Regions from separate parts of the Arthrobacter sp. PL16 genome, predicted to be linked through region 1. Evidence: riboswitches for the same ligand, from Rfam matches in the RefSeq annotation. Region 1 holds a riboswitch; each other region holds the start of a gene.
The links. Region 1 has a riboswitch for S-adenosylmethionine ahead of RCH21_RS12350 (bifunctional o-acetylhomoserine/o-acetylserine sulfhydrylase). Riboswitches for the same ligand answer to the same signal wherever they lie in the genome.
Positions count from the first base shown of each region.

Region 2: another riboswitch for S-adenosylmethionine. It lies ahead of RCH21_RS04710 (ABC transporter substrate-binding protein); the one in region 1 lies ahead of RCH21_RS12350 (bifunctional o-acetylhomoserine/o-acetylserine sulfhydrylase).
Region 3: another riboswitch for S-adenosylmethionine. It lies ahead of RCH21_RS13230 (LLM class flavin-dependent oxidoreductase); the one in region 1 lies ahead of RCH21_RS12350 (bifunctional o-acetylhomoserine/o-acetylserine sulfhydrylase).
Region 4: another riboswitch for S-adenosylmethionine. It lies ahead of RCH21_RS10075 (AmiS/UreI family transporter); the one in region 1 lies ahead of RCH21_RS12350 (bifunctional o-acetylhomoserine/o-acetylserine sulfhydrylase).

Region 1 covers NZ_JAXCIC010000005.1:298,963-303,668, reverse strand. The annotation lists gene RCH21_RS12365 (SGNH/GDSL hydrolase family protein) at 1-281, shown strand, start outside; gene RCH21_RS12360 (hypothetical protein) at 315-557, opposite strand; gene metX (homoserine O-acetyltransferase MetX) at 684-1,823, opposite strand; gene RCH21_RS12350 (bifunctional o-acetylhomoserine/o-acetylserine sulfhydrylase) at 1,830-3,146, opposite strand; SAM riboswitch class IV at 3,226-3,342, opposite strand; gene RCH21_RS12345 (VOC family protein) at 3,510-4,151, shown strand; gene RCH21_RS12340 (DUF1540 domain-containing protein) at 4,222-4,509, opposite strand; gene RCH21_RS12335 (CPBP family intramembrane glutamic endopeptidase) at 4,652-4,706, opposite strand, start outside.
Region 2 covers NZ_JAXCIC010000002.1:211,822-216,527, forward strand. The annotation lists gene RCH21_RS04700 (amino acid ABC transporter ATP-binding protein) at 1-568, opposite strand, end outside; gene RCH21_RS04705 (amino acid ABC transporter permease) at 565-1,329, opposite strand; gene RCH21_RS04710 (ABC transporter substrate-binding protein) at 1,340-2,257, opposite strand; SAM riboswitch class IV at 2,430-2,547, opposite strand; gene RCH21_RS04715 (aminodeoxychorismate lyase) at 2,655-3,533, opposite strand; partial or broken gene RCH21_RS04720 (tetratricopeptide repeat protein) at 3,787-4,059, shown strand; gene RCH21_RS04725 (nitronate monooxygenase) at 4,260-4,706, shown strand, end outside.
Region 3 covers NZ_JAXCIC010000006.1:158,282-162,987, forward strand. The annotation lists gene RCH21_RS13225 (methionine ABC transporter ATP-binding protein) at 1-1,017, opposite strand, end outside; gene RCH21_RS13230 (LLM class flavin-dependent oxidoreductase) at 1,055-2,443, opposite strand; SAM riboswitch class IV at 2,478-2,591, opposite strand; gene RCH21_RS13235 (SDR family NAD(P)-dependent oxidoreductase) at 2,665-3,423, opposite strand; gene RCH21_RS13240 (STAS/SEC14 domain-containing protein) at 3,551-3,922, shown strand; gene RCH21_RS13245 (GNAT family N-acetyltransferase) at 4,009-4,302, shown strand; gene RCH21_RS13250 (SDR family NAD(P)-dependent oxidoreductase) at 4,330-4,706, opposite strand, start outside.
Region 4 covers NZ_JAXCIC010000004.1:131,898-136,603, reverse strand. The annotation lists gene pgsA (phosphatidylinositol phosphate synthase) at 1-449, shown strand, start outside; gene RCH21_RS10085 (hypothetical protein) at 694-966, shown strand; gene RCH21_RS10080 (acyl-CoA dehydrogenase family protein) at 1,084-2,337, opposite strand; gene RCH21_RS10075 (AmiS/UreI family transporter) at 2,395-3,006, opposite strand; SAM riboswitch class IV at 3,043-3,155, opposite strand; gene RCH21_RS10070 (spore photoproduct lyase family protein) at 3,321-4,430, shown strand; gene pdxS (pyridoxal 5'-phosphate synthase lyase subunit PdxS) at 4,554-4,706, shown strand, end outside.

The DNA.
Region 1 (4,706 bases):
ACCGGCTGCACTTCTCGCCGCTCGGGCATCACACCATCGCGGCGATGGTCCTCGACACCCTCGCCGTCCGTCACACGCTCGAACCCCTGCAGCCGAAGGATCTTCCCGCGAGGACCTGGCGCGCGGCACGCGCCGAGGACCTCGTGTGGGCGCGTGACTACTTCGTCCCGTGGGTACTGCGCCGCCTGCGCCACCAGTCATCGGGCGACGGCATCACCGCAAAGCGCCTGCAGGCGGCGCCGATCTTCGGGCCGGGCATGCCACCGGGCGCAGCGGACTGACGAAACGCCGTCGAACCGGTCGGCGAGCGCGGCTCAACTCTCGAGCGAGACCTCGCCGTTGGCCACGGCATCCGCGCAGGCGCTGAGGTCCGGCCCGGGCTTGAAATCGACGAATTGCGGCTGCAGCTTCTGGAAGAGGAACTCGTAGACCTCGTCGCGGGACTTCCCGTCCATCGTCTCCACGGCTTCCTTCACGGCGCCCTGCAGGGCGCGGTCGGAGTCCAGCAGGATCTTGTCGCGTGCTTCCTGGTTCCAGCCGATGGTGCTCAGGTCCATGAACAGCTCCTCTTCGTCTTCCGTCGATGAGTCCAAGGCGATGACCTCGGACGCGCCCGCGCGAAATCGGTAAGCAGGCTTAGCTCCAGACTAGGTGCCCGCAGGACGAAACCCAACCGGTACCTGCTACGACGAGAAGAAGGCCGTCCTGAGCTGATCGTCGAGCTGGTGGATCTGGGTCAGGAACGCGTCATGACCCACGGGCGAGGTGATCAGGTGGAGGGGGACGTTCCCCGGCAGCCCTTCCGCGAGCCGACGGGACTGCACCGGGAAATACAGCCGGTCCGTGTCGACGGCGGCAATGAAGAACTTCGACGTCGCCGCTCCCAGGGCGTCGTCCAGGCTCCCCCGGTCCCGGGCGGCGTCATGGCTCATCAGCGCCTCGGTCAGGATGACATAGCTGTTGGCATCGAATCGGTCCACCAGTTTCTCGGCCTGGTGGTCGAGGTAGCTCTCCACCTGGTAGCGGCCGCGGTGGGAGGGCAGGACGGCCCCGAAGGGCTGCTCGGCGTCCTGCTCCGCCCGACCGAAGCGTGCCTCGAGCTCCCGTTCGGAGCGGTAGGTGATGTGCGCGATGCGGCGGGCCAACCCGAGGCCCGCTTCCGGAAGCGGGCCGTCGTAGTAGTCGCCGCCGCGATAGGCGGGATCGAGCCGGATGGCCTGAAGCTGCGCCTGGGCGAACGCTATCTGTTCGGCCGACGAGGCGGCAGTGCAGGCGATGACGGCGCACCGCTCCACGCGGTCCGGATACATCAGGGCCCATTCGAGCGCGCGTGCGCCGCCCATCGATCCACCGAGCACCGAGTGCCAGCGCTCGATACCGAGCAGGTCGGCGAGCAGGGCCTCGGCGCGGACGGAGTCGCGGATGGTGACGAAGGGGAAACGTGATCCCCAGGGAGCGCCGTCGGGGGCGAGGCTGGCCGGCCCCGTCGAGCCGTAGCAGCCTCCCACCATATTGATGGACACCACGAAGAAGCGGTCCGTGTCCACGGTCCGTCCTGGACCGACCAGCGAGTCCCACCAGCCCTCCTCCTCCGATGCCCCCCGCGCGACGTGCGAACTGCCGGTGAGGGCATGCTGCACCAGCACGGCGTTCGAGGCATCCCGGTCCAGCTCGCCCCACGTCTCGAAGGCGAGCTGCACGTCCGGCAGCTCACCCCCGGTCTCGAGGAACAGCGGACCGATGGGGGCGACGCGCAGGAGCCCGTCCCCCGAGGGGCCGGCGTCGTTCCCCGGGTACAGCGGAGCAGGAGGGTAGGTGGTCACGAAAGGTTAGGCTCCCTTGGCGGCGCGGAAGCCCGCGTCCAGGTCGGCGAGGATGTCGGTGATGTTCTCGAGTCCCACCGACAGCCGGACGAGGCCCGGACGCACACCGGCCGTGAACTGCGCCTCGGCGCCGAGCTGACTGTGGGTCGTCGAGGCCGGATGGATGACGAGCGAGCGGACATCGCCCACGTTCGCCACGTGGGAGTGCAGTTCGAGGCCGTCCACGAACCGCTTGCCCGCCTCTACTCCACCGACGATGTCGAAGCTGACGATCGCGCCCGTGCCGTTCGGGCCGTACTTGCGCCCCCGCTCGTACCAGGGGCTCGAGGCGAGTCCGGCGTAGGAGACGCGTTCGACGTCGTCGTGCCCTTCGAGCCATTCGGCCACGGCCTGGGCGTTCTGCACGTGACGCTCCACCCGGAGGCTGAGCGTCTCCAGTCCCTGCGCGATCAGGAAGGCGTTGAACGGGGACACCGAGGCGCCGAGGTCGCGCAGCAGCTGCACGCGTGCCTTGAGGATGTAGGCGAGGTTGGCACCCAGAGGGCTGCCGACGCCCAGGTCGCGCGCATAGACGAGCCCGTGGTAGCTCTCGTCCGGCGTGTTCAGGCCGGGGAAGCGCTCGGGGTACTGCGCGAAGTCGAAGTTGCCCGAATCGACGATCACACCGGCGATCGCGGTGCCGTGCCCGCCGAGGTACTTCGTGGCGGAGTGCACCACGATGTCCGCGCCCCATTCGATCGGCCGGATCAGGTACGGGGTGGACAGTGTGTTGTCCACGATCAGGGGCAGGCCGTGCTCGTGGGCGACGGCACTGATGCCCTCGAGGTCCAGGACGTCCTGCCGGGGGTTGGAGACGACCTCGCCGAAGAAGAGCTTGGTGTTCGGCCGCACGGCCGCCCTCCACTGCTCGAGGTCATCCGGATCCTCCACGAACGTGGTCTCGATCCCGAACTTCTTCAGCGTGTGCTTGAAGAGGTTGTACGTGCCGCCGTACAGGCTGGGGCTGGCGACGATGTGATCGCCCGCCTCGGCGATGTTCAGGATCGCGAAGGTCTCGGCGGCCTGCCCGGAAGCGAGCAGGAGGGCGCCGACGCCACCCTCGAGGCTCGCGATCCTGGTCTCCACCGCCTCCTGGGTGGGATTGCCGATACGCGTGTAGATGGGTGCGAGCTCCGCCAGGGCGAACCTGTTGGCGGCACTCTCGGCGCTCGGGAAGACGAACGACGACGTCTGGTAGATGGGCAGCGCTCGCGCCCCCGTGGTTGCGTCCGGGACCTGGCCGGCGTGGATCTGGCGTGTCTCAAAGGACCAATCGTTGGACATGGTGCTCCCTGTTCGAAGGGGCCCCGCCTGTCCGATGCTCCGGCCGGTAACTGCTGCTCCAGGACACCGGACCCGCAGGAGCCCGCGCTTGCACGGCGCCGATGCAGCGCCGAGCCTGGTCTTCACCCGGGGCACCCCACCGCGGTTGGAGGGTTGCCGGCCAGCAAGCCGGGGCTGTGTGCTGGCACTCATGACCTGTATTCATGAAAACGCATCCGGGCGGATCCGGCAACCCGTATGACACTGGATGAAGTGACCGCAGGTTCACCGCTGGAGGGTCCGGTTGACGCGCGGATGAGGGAGCGATCGGGGGTAAGGGTTGCCTAAGTCGAGAGGTGCATCACTAAGTGCCAAGATAATCGCATGCGACTGGACCATGTCTCTTATGCCTGCGAACCCGACGGACTTGCTGCGACGGCCGATCGGATCTCTGCCAAGCTCGGAATGGACCCCGTAAAGGGTGGTGTCCACCCGCGCTTCGGTACCCGCAACATGATCTTCCCGTTGGCGAACGACCAGTACCTCGAGGTCGTCGAGGCCCTGAACCACCCGGCGTCGGACAAGGCTCCCTTCGGCCAGGCCGTGCGTGCCCGCTCCGAGGCCGGTGGAGGCTGGATGGGCTGGTGCGTCGCGGTCGAGGATCTCGGCCCCTTCGAAGAACGGCTCGGCCGCAGCGCCGTTCCCGGCAACCGCAAGTTTCCCGACGGCCAGGAACTGACCTGGCGGCAGATCGGCATCAAGGGCCTCATCGCGGATCCCCAGGTCCCGTACCTGCTGCGCTGGGACGAGGGCACCGAATCCCTGCACCCGTCCAAGGCCCGGCCCGCATCCGTCAAGCTCGACTGCCTGACCATCGCCGGCTCTTCCGAGCGCGTCACCGAATGGCTCGGCACGGACGTCGAGGAGACGCTCGATGGGGTCGAGGTCCAGTGGATCGCCCCCAACGGGACCCCGGGCATCATGTCCGTGACCTTCGAGACCGACGAGGGCCGTATCGAGATCTGACGGTCCGGCTACGGACACCGAACAAGGAAGGGACCGGACTGATGTCCGGTCCTTTCCTCTGTTCGGTGGTTCAGGCGTGTGTGTACGTCAGGCAATCTGCCGCTTCGGCGCCCGGCCCCACCTTGACCGCCGGCGCGGTGCACAGGAGGTCGTGGTTGAAGCTGCATTCGGAGCGCTGGCATGCGCCGACGTGCGCGAGCATCTTGGGCAGGCCGCCACTGATCGACGTGTCGATGAAGGTGGCGCAGGAGGCGTGTTCTTCGCTCCCGGAGACGGTGATGGCCACGGCGGTACAGCCGTCGTGGTTGAACGAGCAGTTGTGGACACTGCACTCAGAGACACTGGTGACGACGCTCATGATTCCTCCTGGCTGGTCCGGTGGAGCCCCGGTCGGAGCCGCCGCTCTTATGCGGATAAATCCACGGTAGCACCGCAATTGACCGATAATTTAGTCATGATTATCGTGCGGAATAAACAAAGGCAAGCCTTGTCTAAATAATTCAGCCACCAATTCCGATAGCCGGTCCGATGAGCGCGAATCCGACGAAGCCGGTG
Region 2 (4,706 bases), on a different contig from region 1:
CCGTAGCGAGATCCGCCATCAGGGCCAGGACGCCCTTGACGAGCTCCGGGTCCAGGGCGGAGGTCGCTTCGTCGAAGAACATCACCTCGGGATCCATGGCCAGGGCCCGGGCGATCGCGACGCGCTGCTGCTGTCCACCGGACAGGTTGCCCGGACGGACATCGGCCTTGTGCCTCAGGCCCACGAGGTCCAGCTGGGCGAGGGCCTTCTCCCGCGCCTCGCCGGCGGACATCCGGCGGAGCTTCCGGAGGGCCAGCGAGACGTTCTCCAGCACCGTCTTGTGCGGGAAGAGGTTGAACTGCTGGAACACCATCCCAATACGCCGACGCAGCTCGTCCGGGTTGTCCTTGAGGACGGACCGTCCGTCGAGCAGGATGTCCCCCTCGTCCGGTTCGATCAGTCGGTTCAGGACGCGCAGGAGCGTCGACTTCCCGGAGCCGGACGGGCCGATGACGGACGCCGTCGTCCCCTGCTCCACGTGCAGGTCGATACCTCGCAGCACATGGTTGGTGCCGAAGGACAGGTGCAGGTTCTGCCCCGTCAGGGTTCCCGATTCGATGGTCGTCACGCCTTTGCTCCTTCGCCGATCCTCGCGGCCAGTTCATCCGGTTCGGGCTTCTGCTTCTTGCCCACGCGGAGTCGGTTGTCGATGAAGTTGACCAGGTGGGTCAGCGGAATGGTCAGGCACAGGTACAACACGCCGGCCGCGATGAGCGGCGACAGGTTGCCGGTGTTGCTGGCGGCGTCGTTACCGACCCGGAAGAGCTCGCGCTCACTGGCGACGAGACCGATGAAGTAGATCAGCGACGACTCCTTGATGAGCGAGATGAACTGGTTCACCAGGGCGGGCAGCACGCGCCGCACGCCCTGGGGGACCACGACGAGCTGCATGGACGAGCTGTAACTGAAGCCCAGGGCACGCGAGGCCTCCAACTGACCCTTCTCCACGCTCTGGATGCCGGAACGGAAGATCTCCCCGATGTAGGCCGAAGCAATCAGCGACAGGGCGAGGATGCCCAGGGGGTACGGGCTGGTGCTGCCCGTGATCTGCCGGAGGATCGGACCGAGCCCCAGACCGATGAGCAGGATGATCACGACGGCGGGCAGTCCGCGGAAGATGTCCGTATAGATGCGTGCGATCCATCGCAGCACCCGGTTCCGTGAGATCCCCATGATCGCGAGGACCATGCCGACGACCGTGCCGATGATCCCCGAGGCCAGGGCGAGCATGAGCGTGTTCGGCAGGCCGACGGTCAGGAGGTCGGGCAGGACGGCGGCCATCGCCTCCCAGTCGAAGAAGGTCTTGCCGAGCTGTTCCAGGGCGTCCATGCAGGGACCGCTACTTTACTTCCACGGCTTTGCTGCCGGGCTTCCAGTCGGAGGGCATCTCGCGGTCCGGGTACCACTCCTTGGTGAGTTCCGTCCAGGTGCCGTCGGCGACGACGGCGTCGAGGCCCGCGTTGAGGGCATCGATGAGCGGCTGGTTCTCGCTGTTCACGGCATACGCGGTGAAGTTCTCCGTGTTGATGATCGTCTCGGCGATCGTGGTGTCGTCGCCTTCCTTCACCTGTCCGGTGGCCTGCTGCGACGGCGCTACCCACGCGTCCACCTGGCCGTTCTTCACGTTGGCATACACGGTGTTGTAGTCCGGGAAGCGCACGGGCTCGAGGCCCAGGGTGTTGGAGACGTAGTCGTCCTGGACGGTGCCCTGGACCACACCGATGCGGGTGCCCTCGGACAGGGAATCGAAGCCGGTGACCGGGGAGCCGTTCTTGGCGACGACGGCCATGTAGCCGAAGTCGTAGCCGTTGGTGAAGCCGACGTTCTCGCGGCGTGCCTCGGTCGTGGAGATCGACGACGATCCGACGTCGTACTGCTTGTTCTGCACCTGGGCGAGGAGCGCGGAGAAGTCGGTGGAGGCGAACTCCACCTCGAGGCCGAGCTTGTCGCCGATGGCGCGCAGCAGCTCGTTGTCGTAGCCGGTGAAGACGCCGTCCTCCAGGAAGATGTTCGGCGGCGCGTCCGACAGCGTCCCGACGCGCAGCGTGCCGTCGGTGATGAGGCCGAGTTCCGCCGTGTCGATCTCCTCGACCGGGGTGGTGGTCTCGGTGGTGTACTTGTCCAGCGACTGCTGGTCGCTGCCGGCCAGGGCGTCGGTGGTCTCGGCGGGTTCGCTGCTGCTGCTGTTGCCGCAGGAAACCGTCAGGGCGAGGAGGGGGACGGCGAGTGCCGCGAGGACCTTGCGGGAGATGTTCATGATGTCCTTGTTCGGTGCTGGCCCGGGTACGGGCGATGGATCGGGTTCTTCCGGGATGCCGCATGGCGGCAGGGGGAACGCTGCTGGTTGCTGGGTGACACGCTCGCTGTTCTGGGCTGTGCGCGTAGTAGCGGGCCGTAGGTCCCGATGGATCCGGAACAGGGGCCGCACGACGCCGTACTTGCCTACCGGGGGACTTGGCCCGGCGGCCGAATCTTCACCTGGAGCACCCCACTACGGGAGAGGGTTGCTGTCCAGCCGGCCAGGGCCGATGGCTGGAACTCTTGATTTCATGAAAACGCTATGGCAGCACGGAGGTCCCGGTCAAAACGCGGGACCGGCGAAACCAGCGTTTGACGTAGGAAAAGGGTCATTCAGCGTCATTTTGTGGTGAGGATTACACGAAACGATCGACAAGCTCGGTGAGTTCGGCGGTCAGGGCTGCGGAGGTACGGAGCTCCTGGCCGTCGAGGACCAGGACGGGCACGAGGAGCCGGATGCTCGAGATGAGCCAGACGGCGTCGGCGTCGAGGAGGTCGTCGGGTTCGAGCGGGCCGTAGCCGAGCTCCCAGCCCTGCTCCTTGGCGGCCGCGAAGAGCGCACTCTGGGATGTGCCCGCCAGGATGCCGCTCTCGAGCTGCGGAGTGAGGAGCGTCTTCTGCCCATCCCGGTCGTAGGCCAGAAGGACCGTCGACGTCGGGCCCTCCAGCACCTTGCCGTCGGAGGAGGTGAAGATGACGTCGTCTGCTCCATTGGCCCTCGCGTGGCGGACGGCTGCCATATTGACGGCGTAGGAGAGGGTCTTGGCGCCCATCAGCAGCCACGGTGCGCGCTGGGCGATGGTGCTGTCGTAGCCCCGCTCGAGGAAGAGGACCTTCAGGCCCGCCTTTCGCTGCGCCAGCGTCGATGCGGGAACGGGTGCCACCTGCACCCACGCCGTCGCCCGTCCGGCACCTTCGACTCCGCGGGTGGCGATGAGCTTCACGACGGCATCGCCCTGATCCGGTTCCGCGGCGGCGAACTCGCGCAGGCCGGTGCGGATCGCGCGGCTCCAGGCGTTGGCGTCGGGCACGTCCAGGTCGAGGGCCGCGGCCGACGACGCAAGCCGGCTCAGGTGGGCCTGTTCCTTGCGCGGGGAGCCGTCGACGGCCAGCATCGATTCGAAGATCCCGTCGCCGCGGGTGGCGCCGAGATCGGTGGCCATGAGCTGCGGTTGCGAGGCATCGACGACCTTCCCGTCGTCGTAGGCCGGGTCAAGGAACACGAGAACAGTCATGGCTGACAGCGTAGCGGCAGGGCGCACGGTGCCGCAGGCCCCCAGCGGATGCCTCGAGCCGCGTCCCGGCCTTCGTCTACCGCAACATCCTCGTCCTCGCGGCGCTGATCGCATAAGGTCCGAAGGACCTTCTCTGTCCCGAGGCGATCGCCGTCAGCTCCGGGTGGGCGCCGTCGCTGTCGTCGGACAGACTGGGACGATGACCCTCGACGACGAGCTCGACCGCATCTTCCGGGTTCGCGACCGCTCCGACATGCGACCCACCATCGCCGCCCTGCTGCCCCTCCTCGAGGTGCATCCGCATCAGGCCCGGGTACTGTACGAGGTCGGTGGAGCCTACGACACGGCAGGGGAGGAAATCCTCGCCTGCTCGTTCTACGAGCGCGCCCTCGCGGCAGGACTCTCCGGGGACCTGCTCCGCCGCTGCTACCTCCAGTACGGCTCGACGCTCCGCAACCTCGGACAGCATGACCGGGCACTGGAGGTCTTCGACCGTGCGCGCCGTGCCTTCCCTGCTTCGCCGTCGCTGGCTGCCTTCGAAGCTCTCTCGCTGCACGCGGCAGGTCTGCCCGATCGTGCTTTCGCGCCCTGCTCGATGCGTTCGCCGACGCGGTTCATGCACCCGATATCGACCACTACAAGGCTGCACTGCGGGCGAACGCGGACTATCTTCGGAGCATGGGCAGGACGTGAGGTGCGGCCGGTTCTCGGGAGAGGTGGAACGGGATGGCAGCAGGAACCGTGCACGGCCGGCACTTCTCCCTTGACGTGCTCACCGTGCCCGTCGTGCAGGCGCCGATGGCGGGCGGGCCCTCCACTCCGAGGTTGGCCGCCGCCGTCAGTACTTCCGGAGGGCTCGGTTTCCTCGCCGCGGGGTACAAGTCGGCCGACGCGGTACGGGCCGAGATCCTTGCCACCCGCTCGCTCACCGGAGCCCCGTTCGGGGTGAACGTGTTCGTCCCGCAGCCTTCCGTCGCCGATTCGACGGCCGTCGCGGACTACGCGGAGTCGCTGCGGGCAGATGCCGCCGCACTGACGACGACGCTCGGGCGCGCACGATACGACGACGACGACTGGGCGAATAAGATCGACGTGCTGCTCGAGCTCGCTCCGGACGTCGTGTCCTTCACCTTCGACATCCCGGTGTCCGGAGTGATGGAGGCGCTGACGACG
Region 3 (4,706 bases), on a different contig from region 1:
GGCCGATCCGAGGGACGCGCGCGGACCGAGGGGCGGGCCGTCGTCGGGCGTTCCGCTCAGTCCGCAACGGGCCAGTGCAGCTGCGACGCGAGCGTCGTCGTCCGTCCCGATGCCGAGGGTCGCGCTGCCGGTGTTGACGCCGTGCACCGTCTCGACGGAGGCGCCGAGCAGGTGCACGGCCGTGCCGAGGTCCGCCGTGACACGCTGGATCCAGTCGCCCGGCACCACGGTGGAGTCATAGGTGACGAACCAGGTGCGCGTCCCGGCTTCGGGGCCGGCATGACCGCGGCGGGGCTGCAGCGAGCGCCCCAGCTGGGACTCGTGCGAGGTCAGGAGCTCCACGAGGGTGCCCTGCTCCACGATCCGGCCGTGGTCGAGGCGGGCCACGGTGTCGGCGACCTGCCGGACGGTGTCCATCTCGTGGGTGATGAAGACGACGGTGAGGTCGAGGTCGTCCCGCAACTGCCGGATGAGGCCGACGACGGACCGTGTGGTGTCCGGATCGAGTCCGGACGTCGCCTCGTCCGCCAGCAGGATGGAGGGCCGCAGTGCCAGCGCCCGTGCTATGCCGACGCGCTGCGCCTGCCCGCCGGAGAGCTGGAACGGATAATGCCCTGCCTTGTCCGCCAGGCCCACGCGGTCCAGCAGTTCGGCCACCCGCGCCCTGGCTTCGTTCGGCGTGACCCCCAGGTATTCGAGGGGCAATGCGATGTTCTCGGCGGCGGTCCGGCGGCTCAGGAGGCTCGAGGACTGGAAGACGGTGCCGATGCGCCGCCGCGCCTCGCGGAGCCGTTTCTCCGGCAGGCCCGAGAGCTCCTCGCCGTTCACGACGACGGACCCGGACGTGGGCCGTTCGAGCAGGTTGATGCACTGGGCGAGGGTGCTCTTGCCCGCGCCGCTCGGGCCGACGACCGCGGCAATGCGGCCCGTCGGTACCTCGAAGTCGAGGCGGTCGAGCACGGTGACGGCGGTGTCTCCGCGGCCGTACGTCTTGGTGAGTTGTCTCAGGGTGATCATGGGGTTCCTTGCACGTATCAGGGGTGACAGGGGCGCGTCAGGGGCGGACGGTCTGGAGGCGGTAGCGCGCGCCGCGGTGCTCCTCGGGCAGGCGGTCGCCCTTGCCGAAGAGCTTCTGGCGCAGCGTCCCCTCGGCGTACTCCGTGGGATAGGCTCCGCGCTTCTGCAGCTCCGGGATGACGTGGGTGATGACATCCTCGAAGGAGCCGGGTGTGATGGCGTACGCCAGGTTGAACCCGTCCACGTCGGTTTCCTCGACCCAGGACTGCAGCTCGTCGGCCACCTGCGCGCCGGAGCCCACGATCCGCGGCCCCAGGCCGCCGATGCCCGCCCACTCCGCGATGTCACGCACGGTCCAGGGGGCGCCGTCGTCGTTGACCTTCTGGAAGTTGGCGACGGCCGACTGGATGGCGTTGGACTTCACGTTGCCGATGGGCTCGTCGGGGTCGTAGGCGCTCAGGTCGATGCCGAGCCACCCGGAGAGCAGCACGAGGGCGCCCTCGTAGCTGACGTACTGCTGGTAGTCGGCGTGCTTTGCCTGCGCCTTCTCCTCGGTCTCGTCGGTGATGACGGTCAGCATCGTGTAGATGCGGACGGAGTACCGGTCGCGGCCCTCGGCCTCGACGGCGTCGCGGATCTTCGTGACGGCGTCCTTCAGGATGGGCTTGGTGGGCGCGCCGACGAAGACCGCTTCGGCGTTGCCCGCGGCGAAGGCGATGCCCCGCGGCGAGGCTCCCGCCTGGTAGATGACGGGCGTCCGCTGGGGTGAGGGTTCGCTGAGGTGGATGCCGGGAACGGTGAAGAAGGTGCCCTGGTGGTTGATGTCGTGCACCTTGGCGGGGTCGGTGAAGATTCCGGTCTCGCGGTCGCGGACGACGGCGTCGTCCTCCCAGGAACCCTCGAGCAGCTTGTAGAGCACCTCGAGGTACTCGTCCGCGTGGTTGTAGCGCTCGTCGTGTTCCAGCTGGTCCTCGTTACCCATGTTCCGCGCTGCGGAGGGGAGGTACCCGGTGACGACGTTCCAGCCGACCCTGCCGTTGGTCAGGTGGTCGAGCGTGGAGAGGCGGCGGGCAAAGGGGTAGGGGTGTTCGTAGGCGGTGCCGGCGGTGACGCCGAAGCCGAGGTGCTCGGTGACCAGGGCCATCGCGGAGACCAGCAGGAAGGGATCGTTGACCGGCGTCTGGGTGCCCTGCCGCAGGGTCGCCTCGTTGGATCCGCCGTAGACGTCGTAGGTGCCGAGGACGTCGGCGATGAAGATGCCGTCGAACAGGCCCTTCTCGAGCGTCCGGGCGAGGTCGGCCCAGTAGCGCAGGTCCTTGTAACGCCAGGACTGGTCCTCCGGGTGGCGCCAGAGGCCGGGCGACTGGTGGCCTACGCAGTTCATGTCGAACGCGTTGAAGCGGATGTGGCGGGGTGCAGCGGGCATGGGGATCCTCATGTCAGGGCACTGCCGTAGGGAAGCGCCATACTTGTCCGCACGGTGCATGCCGGACCGAATCCTCACCTGGGGCACCCCGCTACAGCGAGAGGGTTGCCGTCCAACAAACCAGGGTTTTGCGTTGGAACTCTTGATTCTGGTGACGAGCCTAGGTCGGCGGTGACAGCGGCGTCCAGAGCCGATCGTCACGCGGCGTCATGAATGACCGGCTACCGGAGGTAGGACGCCCCGTTGACGTCGATCACGGTGCCGCTTACCCAGAGCGGCGCCTCGGTGGCCAGCCAGGCCACGGATTCGGCTACGTCCCCGGGCGTCGCCACCCGCCCGAAGGGGCTCTGCGCCCGCACCGCATCCCCGCCCGGGCCGTCGAGCACGCTCCTGCCCATGTCGGTCTCCACGAAACCCGGAGCCACCGCGGCCGTGAGGATGCCGTGGGGCGCGAGGGCGACGGCGAGCGACTGCGTCATCGCGTGGAGGCCGGCTTTGCTCGCACCGTACGCCGGCGTTATCGGCTCGCCTCGGTAGGCACCGCGCGATCCGACGCTGATCAGGCGTCCACCCGACGGACCCGAGGGACGCTCGAGGAGGTGGCGCGCCACCAGCCAGGACAGGTTTGCAGGGCCCAGCAGGTTGACGTCGATGGTCCGGCGCCAGGCCTGCTGCCAGTCGCCGAAGGAGGTGGTGTCGATGGGATGAGCCTCGAAGATCCCTGCGTTGTTGACGAGGACGTCGACGCCGCCGAGGCCTGCGACGGCGTCGTCGACAATCTGCCGGCACGCGTCGGGATCACCTGCATCGCCCACCACGACCACGTGGCCCGAGCCGGGCAATCCGCTCCGGACAGCCTCCGCTGCCGCCACGTCCCGCCCCGCGTGCACCGCGACCCGATGTCCACGGGAGGCCACTTCGTGGGCGATCGACGCGCCGATGCCTCGACTCGCCCCGGTCACCAGGATGTTCGATGTCATGGATCAGACGCTACAACGTGCACGGGCCGGACGCCCGAGGCGTGCAGCCATGGACACCCGGCCCGAACCCGCTGTGAGCCTTGCTACGCTGAAAGGCCATGCCCGAAAACTCCGCCGAAGGAGCCCGATGGACCCGTTCGACGCCCGTATCGACAGCGGGATGCTGATTCTGCGCTGGCGGCGTGGGGTCGAGATCACCCACTCACGCGCTGTGGCTGCAGCCCGGGCGCTCGCGGAATTCCACGGTCCAACAGCCCTGCCGCTCCTTGTCCACATGCACGGAATCAGCGGCGTGACACCCGAGGCGCGCATAGGGATGATGGGCTACCGCGGCTTCTCGCGGGTCGCGCTGGTCGGCGAGGACGTCATCGACGAGGTGATGTCCGGCTTCTCGCACCGCTCCCCCACGACCACGCGCTACTTCACCTCGGAGCCCGACGCCGTGGCGTGGCTCATGGACAGCAGCGCAGCCCCGGTGCAGGCACCCGGGCTCGACTGACCTGCTCCTGGTTCGACCAGGGCAACACCTGCGCAACCCCGCCGGCGTCGTTGACCGCCCTGTGCGGCGAATGCCAGAGTGACTGCATGAGCACCGATCATCCCGGAGTCGAGGTCAGCACCGACGAGGCGAAGAGCCGTTACGTCGCCACGCTCGACGGCGATCCCGTCGGCTTCGCCGCATACGAGCGGTCCGGCGACACGATCGTCTTCACGCACACCGTCGTCGACGAGGAACTCGAGGGCCAGGGCGTCGGAAGCACGCTCATCCGGCACGCCCTCGACGACTCCCGTCTCCGGCGCCTCACCGTCGTGCCGGAGTGCGAATTCGTGGTGGCGTTCATCGAGGACCACCCCGAGTACCGGGACCTAATCGCTTAGGCCCACCCGACTAGCCGCTCGCGGTAGCTAGAACTGGATGCCGCGGCTGAGCCCGCCGTCGATCAGCAGATTGGCGCCGGTGGTTCGGCTGGAGCGCGGGCTCGCCAGGAAGACGACGGCGTCCGCCACCTCCTGCGGCGTGCCCATGCGGCCCGTCGGGTTCAGGCCCATCGCGGTCGCGAAGAACTCGGGGTTGCCGGCCTCGATGCCCTGCCACACTCCGCCCTCGTGGTACGTGTTGCCGGGCGAGACGGTGTTGGCGCGGATGCCCTGTGCGGCGAGCTGGAAGGCGAGGCCGGCCATGTAGGCGATCAGGGCGGATTTCACTGTCCCGTAGGGGCCGGAGGCGAAGTCCACCTCGCGGCCGGAAACGCTCGAGATGGCGGTGATCGACGGCGTCGAGC
Region 4 (4,706 bases), on a different contig from region 1:
TCATCACCCTCTTCGTCTTCTCGGACATGATCGACGGCATCATGGCGCGCATGAAGGGCCACGATGGTCTGTGGGGGAGCTTCCTCGACTCGACCCTGGACCGCATCGCCGACGGCGCGCTCTTCGCCGGCGTCGCCATCTGGTTCTTCACGGGCGGGCAGAACCCGGCCATCGCCATCGCGGCACTCGCGTGCCTGGTCCTCGGCATGATCGTCTCCTACGCGCGAGCCAAGGCAGAATCGCTCGGGTTCACGGCCAATGTGGGCCTGGCGGAGCGCGCCGAGCGCCTCGTATCCGTCCTCGTCGTCACGGGGCTGACGGGGCTGGGTCTGCCCGAAGGCGTCCTTCTCGCCGTGCTCGTGATCCTGGCACTGGCCAGCGTCGTCACGGTATTCCAACGTGTGAACGCGGTGCGGCAGCAGTCGCTCGAGGCGCCGTCGCCGTCCTGACCCTGCGCCGAGAGCCAGGTGCATGATCGGGTTCCGACAACCCGGCAGGCCGGGGAGGTCCGCCCGCGACGGTCCCGGGCGGACCTCCCCGGCGGCTTGGCACCGGGTATCGATGCGTCCGCTTGCACGGTTCCCCCTTATCCGCCGTCGGACCTCCACTGAAGTGGGTAGCCGTCGATGAGTTAGCGCCGGATGAACCGTCTAAGAGGGGAGGACACCTGCTCAACTCGGAAGGACGCCCCCCATGCCACATCTTTCAGGATTCCTGCCCGCTGACCTGCACATCGTTTCGCAGGTGGATCTGCTGCTCCTCCAGAGGGGTGCCGTACCGCGTAGCTCCCGACTTGAAGCCACGCGGGCAGGACATCACTCCTCACCGTGGCCCGAGCAGGCGGTGGACCGCGTACTCGACGAACTCGAGCGCCGCGAGATGATGGCCGCCCGCCGCCCGACGGTACATGGCCCGACGGTACATGCGCCGAGGCACTCGAGTTCGCACGGCGACGACACCGGGTAACGGGACCTCATCCTCCGCCGGAGCTGTCGCCCTGCAGCTCCGGCGCGCCGCATCCCTGCCATGGGCGGTGGACAGGGTGGCGCGGCAGTGTCCCCAACTCCTGATCGCTCCGGTCGCTTACGCTTTCGCGGCGCCCGAGGGTGCTGACCCTATGGACCAGACCCGAGGCGGCACGACCCCGTTCACCGAGTGGTCCCCGATGATCCTCGCCTTGAAGACCCACGGGTTATGGTTGGCAGCCGTACGCGCGTTCCGCCAGTGACGATCGAAGTTCTTCGCCGTGCTCACGCCGGAGGCGGCGAGCGCGTTGAAGACGTCCGATGTCGCCCTCGTGGCAAGTGCCGTCAGGATCACCTGCGCCTTCGCGGTCTCGAGTTCGGCGACGTCGTTCCGCCGCTCGTCCTCGGCCTCGTCGTCGAGGAAGGCACTCTCATAGGCGTGCTGCAGGGCGCGGGCGGCCCGTTCGACTGTGGCGTCCGCGGCGTAAGCGGCTGCGGAGACCTCGCCGATCACCTGCAGGATCTGCGGGTCGGCCGCGAACGACGAAGCATTGCCGTGGCTGAAGATCCGGGTCCGGTTGCGCACCTCGTGTGCGACGTCGCGTTCGGCTGCAGTGATGGTGCCGGCCAGGACGGCGAGCAGCACCGCCTGGTAGAAGGCCGTCTGGTACTTGAACCTGGTGTCGAAGTCGATGACGTTCCCGGCGTCGACCCGCGCCCGCTCGAAGGTCGAGGTACCGGAGCCGGTTGTCTGCTGGCCGAAACCGTTCCAGTCGTCGGCGTGCGTGACCCCGGGCTGGTGGGCGCTCACCACCGCGATCACCTTGACGTCGTTGTCGGTGCGCTGGGCGAAGGTGTCGATCCAGTCCGCGAAGATGCTGCCGGTCGAGTAGTACTTGGTGCCGCTGATGAGGAAGCCGCCGTCGTGCCTGTCGGGGTCGGGGCTCACCTTGGTGATGACGTCGCCGATCGTGACGCCGCCGACCTCCGTCCACGAATTGCCGACGGTTTCGCCATCGACGAAGCGCTTGAGCCAGACTGCGCGCTGAGGGCCGGTCGAGACAAGGCGGTCCTCGACGAAGGCGAAGTGCGCGCGCAGCGCTTGCGGGATGTTCGAATCGGCAGCTGCCAGCTCGGTGAGGAGGCGGAAGAGCTGTGGCAGGGAGGCGCCGAGGCCGCCGTCTGCGACAGGCACCCGCAACGCTCCGAACCCGGCAGTGATGAGCGATCGGATCTCCTTCCGGGGCAGCTCATGGTCGAGCTCGCGGCGTGACGCACCCTCGGCGATCTCGGCGAAGAGGGGCCGGAAGCGGGCGGCCAGGAGTTCGTAATCCGCGTCCGTGGTCGGAGGGGTGTGGGTCAGGGTCGGCATGTCGGACCTTTCGCTGGTGGAGATCGAACGGGAAGGGAGAGAGGAAGCAGAGGAGCGTCAGGCTGAGACGGGTACCGGGGGTGTAAGGACACGCACGGGGCGTGCGCTGATGGTCGCGGCCACGACGAACAGGACACCTAGGGCTGCGGCAGCAGCGATGACAGAGGTACCGCCCGACGGCCATGCTCCGTTGAGGCCGAGGACGGCGGGAATCACGGTGCTGGACGTGCCGACGAGGATCGCGCTCCAGGCGGTGATTCGTGTGAGGCGCGTGGCGCCGCGGGCGAGCAGCAGGAAGAAGAGGCTCCAGAGCACCGCCCAACCGAGCCACAGCACGGAATTGATGGGGTCGCCGTCGGCCTCCGTTCCGGCGAACACGACTGCGAGAACGGCGACGAAGGCACAGAACCAGCCGACGCCGGCGGAACCGAGGCCGGCGACCGAGCTGAGCCCTACATAGAGGTAGGTGAGACCGAACAGGACGATTCCGCTGGCCGAACCAGCGGCTTCCGGGCCTCCCGTCGATGCGATCAGCAGGGCGATGACCAGTTGGAGTACACCGATCACCAGGTTGAAGAATCCCGAATCGCGCGGTGCCACACGGCCCAGCAGGCCGAGACCGTTGATCAGAAGAGCTGCTCCGGAAAGCAGGAGGCAGATGTATGACATGGACGTCCCATCGACGGGACGCGGACCCTCGGGTACGCGCCGTGCTTGCCCCGCGCGCTTCACGCAGTGCCGGATCTTCACCTGGGGCACCCCACCACGGAGGGGGTTGCCGTCCGACGAGCCAGGGCTTTGCGTCGGAACTCTTGATCTGTGCTCCCGAGACTAGGCCGACAGAGGTGGAAGGAACGGCATTGAGACGCGCGGTAACGCACTATGACCTCGCGTGACCTGAACCGTGCGGACGACCGTGCGGATGACCGCACGGACCGTGATCCGGCGGAACATCCGAGACGTCCGACTTGTTATACGAGGTAATGACAACAGCCCAGGAAATGGACCTGACCACCCTCTCTCCTACCCGTCTGTGGGTGCCCAGACACGTGATGATCACGCGGGCCGCAGCCGACCTACCGCACACAGCCGAGATCATCAGGCGCTGCGAAATCGCCGGCGTCGACGACATCCGGATCCTGCCCGGCAACGCGCTGACGGGACTCCGTGGCGCCACCGAGCGCGAAACCTACGCATCCGCCAAGAACACGCTGGCCGTCGTCGTCGCACCTCCGAGCGCCCTCAAGCCGCAGCCGATCCCACCGAGCGCGGACTGGCGGATCGACCTCGCCAAGGGCTGCCCCGCCCACTGCCAGTACTGTTACCTCGCCGGATCCCTGCAGGGGCCTCCGGTCACCCGGGCCTACGCCAATCTCGACGAGGTGCTGGGCGGGATCCGCACCCACGCCGGCAGGGGTTCCGTCACCCGCGGAACCATCGATCGGGGTGACGAGGGCACGACCTTCGAGATGTCCTGCTACACCGATCCACTCGGCATCGAGAGCGTGACCGGCTCGCTTGCTGCCGCGATCTCCCGCGTCGGCTCGGGCGAGTTCGGCAGCGACGTCCAACTGCGGTTCACCACCAAGTTCGACGACGTCGGAGAGCTGGTGACGCTCGACCATGGGCGCAGGACGCGGGTCCGTTTCTCGGTCAATGCTGCCGAGGTAGCTAACCGGTTCGAGGGCGGAACGGCGCGTATGCCGGCCCGGCTCGCCGCCCTCCGTGCTGTGGCTACAGCCGGCTACCGTGTGGGCCTGACGATCGCGCCCATCATGCCCGTACCGGATTGGCGCGAGCAGTACGGCGCATTGCTGGATGACATCTCCGAGGCAGTCGCCGGTATCGACGACCTCGACCTGACGGCGGAGATTATCACGCACCGCTTCACCCCGGCGAGCAAGGAGGTGTTGCTGAGCTGGTATCCCAGGACGAAGCTCGACATGGACGAGGATCTGTGGAGCCAGAAGCGTTCGAAGTTCGGCGGGGTCAAGTACGTGTACCCGAAGCAGACCATGACGGAGATGCGGCAGTGGTTCACGGAGGAACTGGAGCGGCGCCTACCCGCTGCCCGGCTCCTCTACTGGACCTGATCCATCCGCATTCGTCCGCGCCACGGCGGCGTGCGTGTCACCGGAGGACGCTGGCGAGCGGGGGAGGGGTCGCGAGCGGCGTATCATGAAGGGTCAGCTTTTATCTACCTTTAGGGGCAAGTTGTGTCCACCGTTGAAGACAATTCGGCAACCACAGCGCAGACCGGCGGCAACCGGGTCAAGCGCGGTATGGCTGAAATGCTCAAGGGCGGCGTCATCATGGATGTCGTCACAGCCGATCAGGCACGCATCGCCGAGGACGCCGGTGCGGTAGCC